DNA from 2 places in the Microbulbifer sp. CAU 1566 genome. Region 1 is predicted to be linked to the other one. Evidence: predicted binding sites of a transcription regulator. Region 1 holds the regulator's gene; the other holds the start of a gene.

Evidence for each region. Region 1 encodes sigma-54, which starts transcription at its own class of promoters, with help from an activator protein. Its sites were predicted from a motif close to TGGCACANNNNTTGCNNT; they were not measured.
Region 2: M0G74_RS02505 (NarK family nitrate/nitrite MFS transporter) is a predicted target of sigma-54. The motif match lies at 2,007-2,024, and genes of this name have one in related genera.

What each region holds. Positions count from the first base shown of each region.
Region 1 is NZ_JALNMG010000001.1:325,569-329,434, forward strand. It holds gene lptA (lipopolysaccharide transport periplasmic protein LptA) at 1-502, shown strand, start outside; gene lptB (LPS export ABC transporter ATP-binding protein) at 582-1,307, shown strand; gene M0G74_RS01455 (RNA polymerase factor sigma-54) at 1,540-3,015, shown strand; gene raiA (ribosome-associated translation inhibitor RaiA) at 3,183-3,476, shown strand; gene ptsN (PTS IIA-like nitrogen regulatory protein PtsN) at 3,551-3,866, shown strand, end outside.
Region 2 is NZ_JALNMG010000001.1:583,035-586,900, forward strand. It holds gene M0G74_RS02490 (alginate export family protein) at 1-200, shown strand, start outside; gene M0G74_RS02495 (ANTAR domain-containing protein) at 207-809, shown strand; gene M0G74_RS02500 (CmpA/NrtA family ABC transporter substrate-binding protein) at 867-1,940, shown strand; gene M0G74_RS02505 (NarK family nitrate/nitrite MFS transporter) at 2,238-3,716, shown strand; gene M0G74_RS02510 (bifunctional protein-serine/threonine kinase/phosphatase) at 3,718-3,866, shown strand, end outside.

The sequences.
Region 1 (3,866 bases):
GTGTACAGCCGCACTGTCGTCCGTGTTATTGCTCGCCGCCAATGCCCAGGCGCTGCCGAATGATCGCGAGCAACCGGTCAAGGTCTCGGCTGACAACCTGGAAGCCAATCGCAGCAAAAACCTCTCCGTATACAGTGGCAATGTGGTCATCTCCCAGGGGTCGCTACAAATACGCGCCGACCGTGTGGAAGTCCACGGTAACGCCCAGGGGGAGATCAACAAGGTGGTAGCCACCGGCAAGCCGGCGCACTTCCAGCAGCAAGTAGAAGAAAGCACCACCCCGGTAAAAGCCCGCGCCCAGCGGATCGAATTCCTGGTTGGGAGCGATGCACTGCAGCTCACCGGCGAAGCCTTCGTGGATCGCGACGGCAACACCCTGTCTGCCGAACGCATCGACTACGACCTCAACAGCGAACAGATGAAGGCCCAGGGCCAGTCGGAGAAGAAACGGGTGGAAATGATCTGGAAACCGGAAGGTAAAACTTCGGACAACAGCCAGTAACGCCACAACCAGCAAGCCCCGCGACAGCAAACATCAGCAAGACGAGGCGGTTGCATCCGCCCAGATACCGGAATTCACTATGCCGACGCTCAAAGCGTTACATCTCGCCAAGCAGTACAAAAAACGCAAAGTCGTCCAGGATGTCTCCGTGAGCGTGTCCAGTGGCCAGGTAGTTGGCCTTCTGGGGCCCAATGGCGCCGGCAAAACCACCTGTTTCTATATGATCGCCGGGCTGGTGCAGGCAGACGACGGCCAGGTGATGATCGACAGTGAAGACATCACCGGGCTGTCCATGCACGGCCGCGCCCGCAAAGGTATTGGCTACCTGCCCCAGGAAGCCTCCGTATTCCGCCGCCTGTCGGTGCAGGACAACATTCTCGCCATCCTGGAAACACGCAAGGACCTCAATCGCAGCCAGCGCAAAGAGCACCTGGAATCCCTGCTCGAAGAGTTCCATATCACGCACATCCGCGAGAGCCTCGGCATGGCGCTATCCGGCGGTGAGCGCCGCCGGGTTGAGATTGCCCGAGCCCTGGCCACCAACCCCGCCTTCGTGCTGCTGGATGAACCATTTGCCGGGGTGGACCCCATCTCCGTCAATGACATCAAACAGATCATCCGTCACCTGCGGGATCGCGGAATCGGCGTGCTCATCACCGACCACAATGTGCGCGAGACCCTGGATATCTGTGAAACCGCCTACATCGTCAGTGAGGGCCATATCATCGCCTCAGGCAACCCCAAAGACGTGGCCGAAAACAAGCAGGTGAAAGACGTCTATCTGGGACACGAATTCACCATCTGAGCACCATCACGTGTATTCATCAGCTTTTCTCACTCTTCGGCTGATGCCCATCACAATTTTGTAAAGAGTGACCAAAGGGACGAAATTTTTCGGCACACTTATTGCTTAACGTGCCTCTTGAGTTCCGTTTTGCCCCGGGGTAGTCTGCAGGAAATGAGCTTTCCGCCGCCGCTTCAAGCATCAAATTTGTCGCAGCGGCCCAACGCCAGATTTTTCTGCCGGCAAACTCCCTATGAAGCAGTCACTCCAGTTAAAACTCGGCACTCAGCTGACCATGACGCCACAGTTGCAACAGGCTATTCGCTTGCTGCAACTGTCGACGCTGGACCTGCAACAGGAAATCCAGTCCGCCCTGGATAGCAATCCGCTGCTGGAATCCGACTTCGAAGAACACACTGGCGAAGCCCCCCAGGAACAGAACACCCCCGCCACCTCCGAGCGCCAGGAGCGCGAAGCTGCCAACGCCGACAGCGTCCGCGAAGCGCAGGCCGAAGCCGGCGTGGACGGCGACTGGAACGGGGAAATTCCCGACGACCTGCCCGTCGACACCCGCTGGGACGATATCTACACCAACAGCAGCTACAGTGGCGGCGAGGCGGAAGAGTATGCGCTGGAGCAGCGCAATGCGGTCTCGGAGAGCCTGCAGGATCACCTGCTGTGGCAACTGAACCTCACCCCACTGACCGAAGGCGACAAGTTGATCGGCGAAGCCCTGATCGACGCCATTGCCCCTAACGGATTTCTGGATGCCGATCTGGATGAACTGGCCGCAGCGCTGAACGTAGAAACCGATGAAGTTCTGGCAGTACTGAAAACCATCCAGCACCTGGAACCGGTCGGATGCGGTGCCCGGGATCTGCGCGAGAGCCTGCTACTGCAACTGCGCCAGCTCCCCGAGCAGACACCCTGGCTGGCCCAAGCGCAGGCGATTGTCGGCCAACACCTGGACTTACTGGGCAAGCGGGACTTCCGCCAGCTCAGCCGCCGCACCCGCCTCAGCGAGATACAGCTGGGCGAGGTGATGCGCCTGATCCAGACACTCACGCCTTACCCGGGTGAAGCCTTCGGCGGCGAAGAGCCGCAATACGTGGTGCCGGATGTGATCGTCAGCCGCCGGGAACAGCGCTGGGTGGTGGAACTGAACCCGGAAACCACCCCCAAACTGCGCATCAACGACACATACGCGGCGCTGATCAAGCGCGCGGACAACTCCAATGAAAATAACTACCTGCGGGACAATCTGCAGGAGGCACGCTGGTTCCTGAAAAGCCTGCAGAGCCGCCATGAAACCCTGCTGAAGGTCGCCAGCTGTATCGTGGATAAACAGCGGGGGTTTTTCGAGCAGGGCCCGGAAGCCATGAAACCCATGGTACTGGCAAATATCGCCGAAACCATCGGCATGCACGAATCCACCATTTCCCGGGTCACCACGCAAAAATACATGCTTACGCCGCGCGGTGTATTCGAGCTCAAATACTTCTTCTCCAGCCATGTGAGCACCGACTCCGGTGAGGACGCCTCCTCCACCGCCATTCGCGCTCTGATTCGCAAGCTGGTGGATGCGGAGCAGCCACGCAAGCCACTGTCGGACAACAAGATCACCCAGGAGCTGGATGCCCAGGGCATCAAGGTGGCCCGCCGCACCGTGGCCAAATACCGCGAGTCCATGGGAATACCCTCCTCTAGCGAGCGAAAGCGACTGGTCTAACCAGACCAGTCACTAACTGGTGGCGCCACACCCCTCTCCCGGTCAGTTTCTGGACAACCAATGGCCAGACATTGAGTGTATCCTTCCATTCTGGCGCACTTCCTAGTAGGGTTGCCGCCCTGTGCGGGGGTGCCACCGGATGTGTTGTACCCTTTGAGGAGATTTCCATGCAGATCAATATCAGTGGCCACCATGTAGATGTTACTCCGGCCATTCGCGATTACTGCCTGACCAAACTGGACAAGCTCTCCCGCCACAATGACCTGATCACCAACGCCCAGGTCACTCTGTCCGTCGACAAACTTATCCAGAAAGCCGAGGCGCGGGTTCACGTGAACGGCAACAAGGATATTTTTGCGGATTCGGAATCTGAGGACATGTACGCAGCGATCGACTCGCTGTCCGACAAACTCGACCGACAGCTGCTGAAACACAAAGAAAAGTTACGCAGTCACCGGTAGTTTTCACTAGCCGTTAGACAACTGGCAACTTGCGGGCTCACGCCCGGCAGGTTGCGCCAGATCATTAGTAAGTTATGACACTGGAAGCATTACTCTCTCCCCGCCTAAGCCTTTGCCACCTGGCGGGGAGCAGCAAAAAAAAGCTGCTGCTCAATATCGCCCAGGCGATCTCAGAAGAATACCCCGATCTGGATTCCGACACCGTCTTCAACCAGTTGGTTGCCCGGGAGCGCCTGGGCTCCACCGGCATCGGTGAAGGCGTGGCCATTCCCCACTGTCGCCTGCCCGGCTGCGAGCGCCCGATTGGCGTCCTCTGCACCACATCGCCAGCAGTCGACTTCGATGCTATCGACCGCCAGCCCGTAGACCTGCTGTTTGCACTGCTGGTAC
Region 2 (3,866 bases), 260 kb from region 1:
CTGGCATCAAGATTGCAGCAACCCTGCATAAATTCTATAGCGATCGCGACAGCCGCGAGTACGGCAACGAACTCGACCTGGTAGCGACCTATGCAATAACAAAAAATATCGGCCTGCTCGCCAAGTACGCCACCTACGATGCTGACACCTTCAGCAGCGATACGGACAAGTTCTGGCTGCAGTTCGAACTGAAGTTCTAAAGAGCGATGACGACGACACCCGCAATAACACCGGTCAGCATCCTGCTGGTCGATGACCAGCCCGAGCGCGCCACTATGGTGGCCGAGCAGCTGACCGCTGCCGGCTACAAATTACTCGCGCAACTCTCCAGCGCAGAGGGACTCCTGTTCCAGGTGGAAAAACACCGCCCGGATATTGTCCTGATTGATATCGAGTCTCCCGACCGCGACATTCTCGAAAGTCTCGCGGTGATCAACCAGCACAACCCGACGCCGGTGGCCATGTTTTCCGCCCGCGGCGGTGCCGACTTTATTACCAGCGCGGTAGAGGCCGGTGTCAGTGCCTATATGGCGGAGGGGCTGTCGGCCGAACGGGTGGCGCCGGCGATTGAAATTGCCATGGCCCAGTTCCGCAGCTATCAACACCTGCGCCAGTCTCTGGAGCGCACCCAGCAACAGCTGGACGAGCGCAAAATTATCGAGCGTGCCAAAGGCCTGTTGATGGCCCGCAAAAATATCAGCGAACAGGCCGCCCACCAGACCCTGCGCACCCTGGCCATGAACAGTAATTCCACCATGCGCAATGTGGCGGAACAAATTGTCACGCACCTGCAGGCGGCAGCGAAGTAACACACTCTCTGCCGCCCGTGCACGCCCAAATATATTGAGAATTCCAAGAGAACTATCGTGAGCAGTCTGCAAGTAGAAAAAACCAACCTGAAACTTCTCTACCTACGCCTGAGCGACAGTGCGCCGCTGATCATTGCCCAGGAACTGGGGTTATTCGAGCGCTATGGCCTGCGGGTGGAACTTCAGCAGGAAACGTCCTGGGCCACCCTGCGCGACAAGTTGATCGGCGGTGCGGCCGACGCTGCAGCCATCCTTGCACCCATGCCCCTGACCCTGAAACAGACGCTGCCGCAGTGCGACGAGCAACTGCTCAGCGGGCTGATCCTGAGCAGTAACGGCAACGCCATCACCCTTTCACGTACGCTTTACGAGCAGCTGGAGTTACCGGCGGGTGCAGACTCAGCGGAAATCGGCGCGGCACTCAAATCCTACATCGACACCCGCGACCAGAATGCCAAACCGCTGACCTTTGCCAGCGTCTATCCCTTCGCCAGCCACACCCTGCAATTACGCCACTGGCTCTCGGCAGCGGGGATACATCCGGATACCGATGTGCGCATCCTGGTGCTGCCACCAGAGCAGATGGTGGACACCCTGCGTCGCGGCGACATTGACGGCTATTGTGTGGGCGAACCCTGGAATACCCTCGCGGTTCAGGAAGGCATCGGCGTGATTGCCACCCCCAGCAATACCCTGATGCCGGCCATGCCGGAAAAAGTACTGGCGGTCACCCGCAGCTGGCACCAGGCCAACCCCGCTACACACCTGGCGCTGCGCGCCGCATTACTGGAAGCCTGCGCCTGGCTGAGCGATCGTAGCCAGCGCAAAGATGCCGTGGGCATTCTCGCCCGCACCGAATATCTCAACCTGCCGGAATCTGCCATCGCCCTCTCCTTGGGCGACGAATTGATCGCACACGGCGGGCAGAGCCCGACCAGGAATCCCGACTGGCACCTGTTCGCCCACCCGCAGACGGATCACGGCCGCCCGACGGAAAAGAAAGGCCGCGAACTGCTGGCCCTGTGCAATGACATCGCACCGGTGGATAGCGATACCGCGGAAGTCTTCTGCTCAGACCTCTACCAGCAGACCCTGGACTTTATGCGCCATCGGGAACTCAATACGCCTTAACGTTTTACACCCATTGCACCAGTTTCGCGCCTTTTCACAGTGCCCGCACGGTAAAAGGCACAGATATGGCACAAATATTGAATACTTAAATTGAGCAAAAGCGCCGCGATTGGAAGCCAACCCGGTTGGGACCAATCGCTTTAGAAGCGCTCGCACCTTCACTAGATGCGATAGATCGGACACCGAAGTCCACAGGCGGCAGCCAGGTTGCCCCGTGGGCTTTTTTTATGCCCGCGATTTGGGCCGCGCCGCAGCAGAAGCAGGCAGATCCAATTCATAAACTAACGGGATAAGACCATGTCCAGTGATTCTTTAAATCTGTTTTCCTTTAAAGGAAAAATCCGGGTGCTGCACCTGACCTGGATTGCTTTCTTTATTACCTTTTTTGCCTGGTTCAACCACGCACCGCTGCTGATGGCCATTGCCGACAGTCTGTCGCTCACTTCCGAGCAGGTGAAGACGCTGCTGATCCTGAACGTGGCGCTGACGATTCCAGCGCGGGTAATCATCGGCATGCTGACCGATAAATACGGCCCGCGCCTGACCTATTCCCTGTTGCTGGCCATTGGCAGTATCCCCTGCTTTATTTTTGCCATTGCGGACAGCTTTACCGCAGCGGCTATCGGCCGCTTCCTGCTGGGCTTTATCGGTGCCGGCTTTGTGATTGGTATCCGTATGGTGTCCGAGTGGTTCCCGGCCAAGCAGTTGGGTACCGCGGAAGGTATTTACGGCGGCTGGGGTAACTTCGGCTCCGCCGCCGCGGCCATGAGCCTGCCCACCATCGCGCTGCTGTTCGGCGGCGACACTCCGGGGCAAGAGGGCTGGCGTTATGCCATCGGCCTCACCGGTGTCATGGCGCTGGTGTACAGTGTGATTTACTACCGCTCGGTTACCGATACCCCGAAGGGCGGCACCTACTTCAAGCCGAAAAAAATTGGCGGTATGGAAGTTTCCAGCCCGTCGGATTTTGTGCTGCTGCTGATCATGAAAGTGCCCATGTACGCGGCACTGGCGCTGCTGACCTGGAAACTGTCCCCCGCCGGTGTTGGCATGCTGGCGATGCCGGTGGCGATCGTGATTTATGTATCCCTGGTAGCCCTTTATGTGTTTGATGCGAAGAAGTGCTACGACATCAACAAAGAGATTTTCGTGAAGCTGCCGGAACCGATCCATCGCTATCAGTTCAAGCAGGTGGCGGTACTGAATATTCTGTACTTCGCTACTTTCGGTTCCGAGCTTGCGGTGATTTCGATGCTGCCGCTGTTTTTCTCGGAGACCTTTACCCTGGATCCGGTGAAGGCGGGTCTGCTGGCTTCTGCCTATGCATTTATGAATCTGATGTCGCGCCCGGCTGGCGGTTTGATCAGTGACCGGTTTGGACGCAAGAGTACGCTGCTGATTCTGACGGCGGGCCTGGCGCTGGGTTATCTGACCATGAGTATGATCGACAGCGAGTGGCCCTTGTATCTGGCGGTGGCTGCCGCGATGGCGTGCTCTTTCTTTGTGCAGTCTGGTGAGGGCGCGGTGTTTGCGGTAGTGCCGCTGATCAAGCGTCGTTTGACCGGGCAGATTGCGGGGATGACGGGGGCTTACGGGAATGTGGGCGCGGTTTTCTACCTGACGGTGCTGAGTATGGTTTCTTACGAGACCTTCTTTCTGGTGATTGCGGGTACGGCGGTACTTGGGTTTGTTACGCTGCTGTTCCTGGAAGAGCCGGAAGGTCAGATGGCCGAGGTAATGCCTGACGGTAGTGTTTCCCTGATCGACGTTGCTTGATATGAACACCACCTGCGAAATCATCACTGTGCCCGACTCCGATCAACAGGCTTCCAATTCCGAAAATCTGGAATTTGCCACCGCCACCGAGTGTGGCCAGCGCGCTTATAACGACGACGCGGTGGCGATCTATCGGGCGACCGGGAGTGA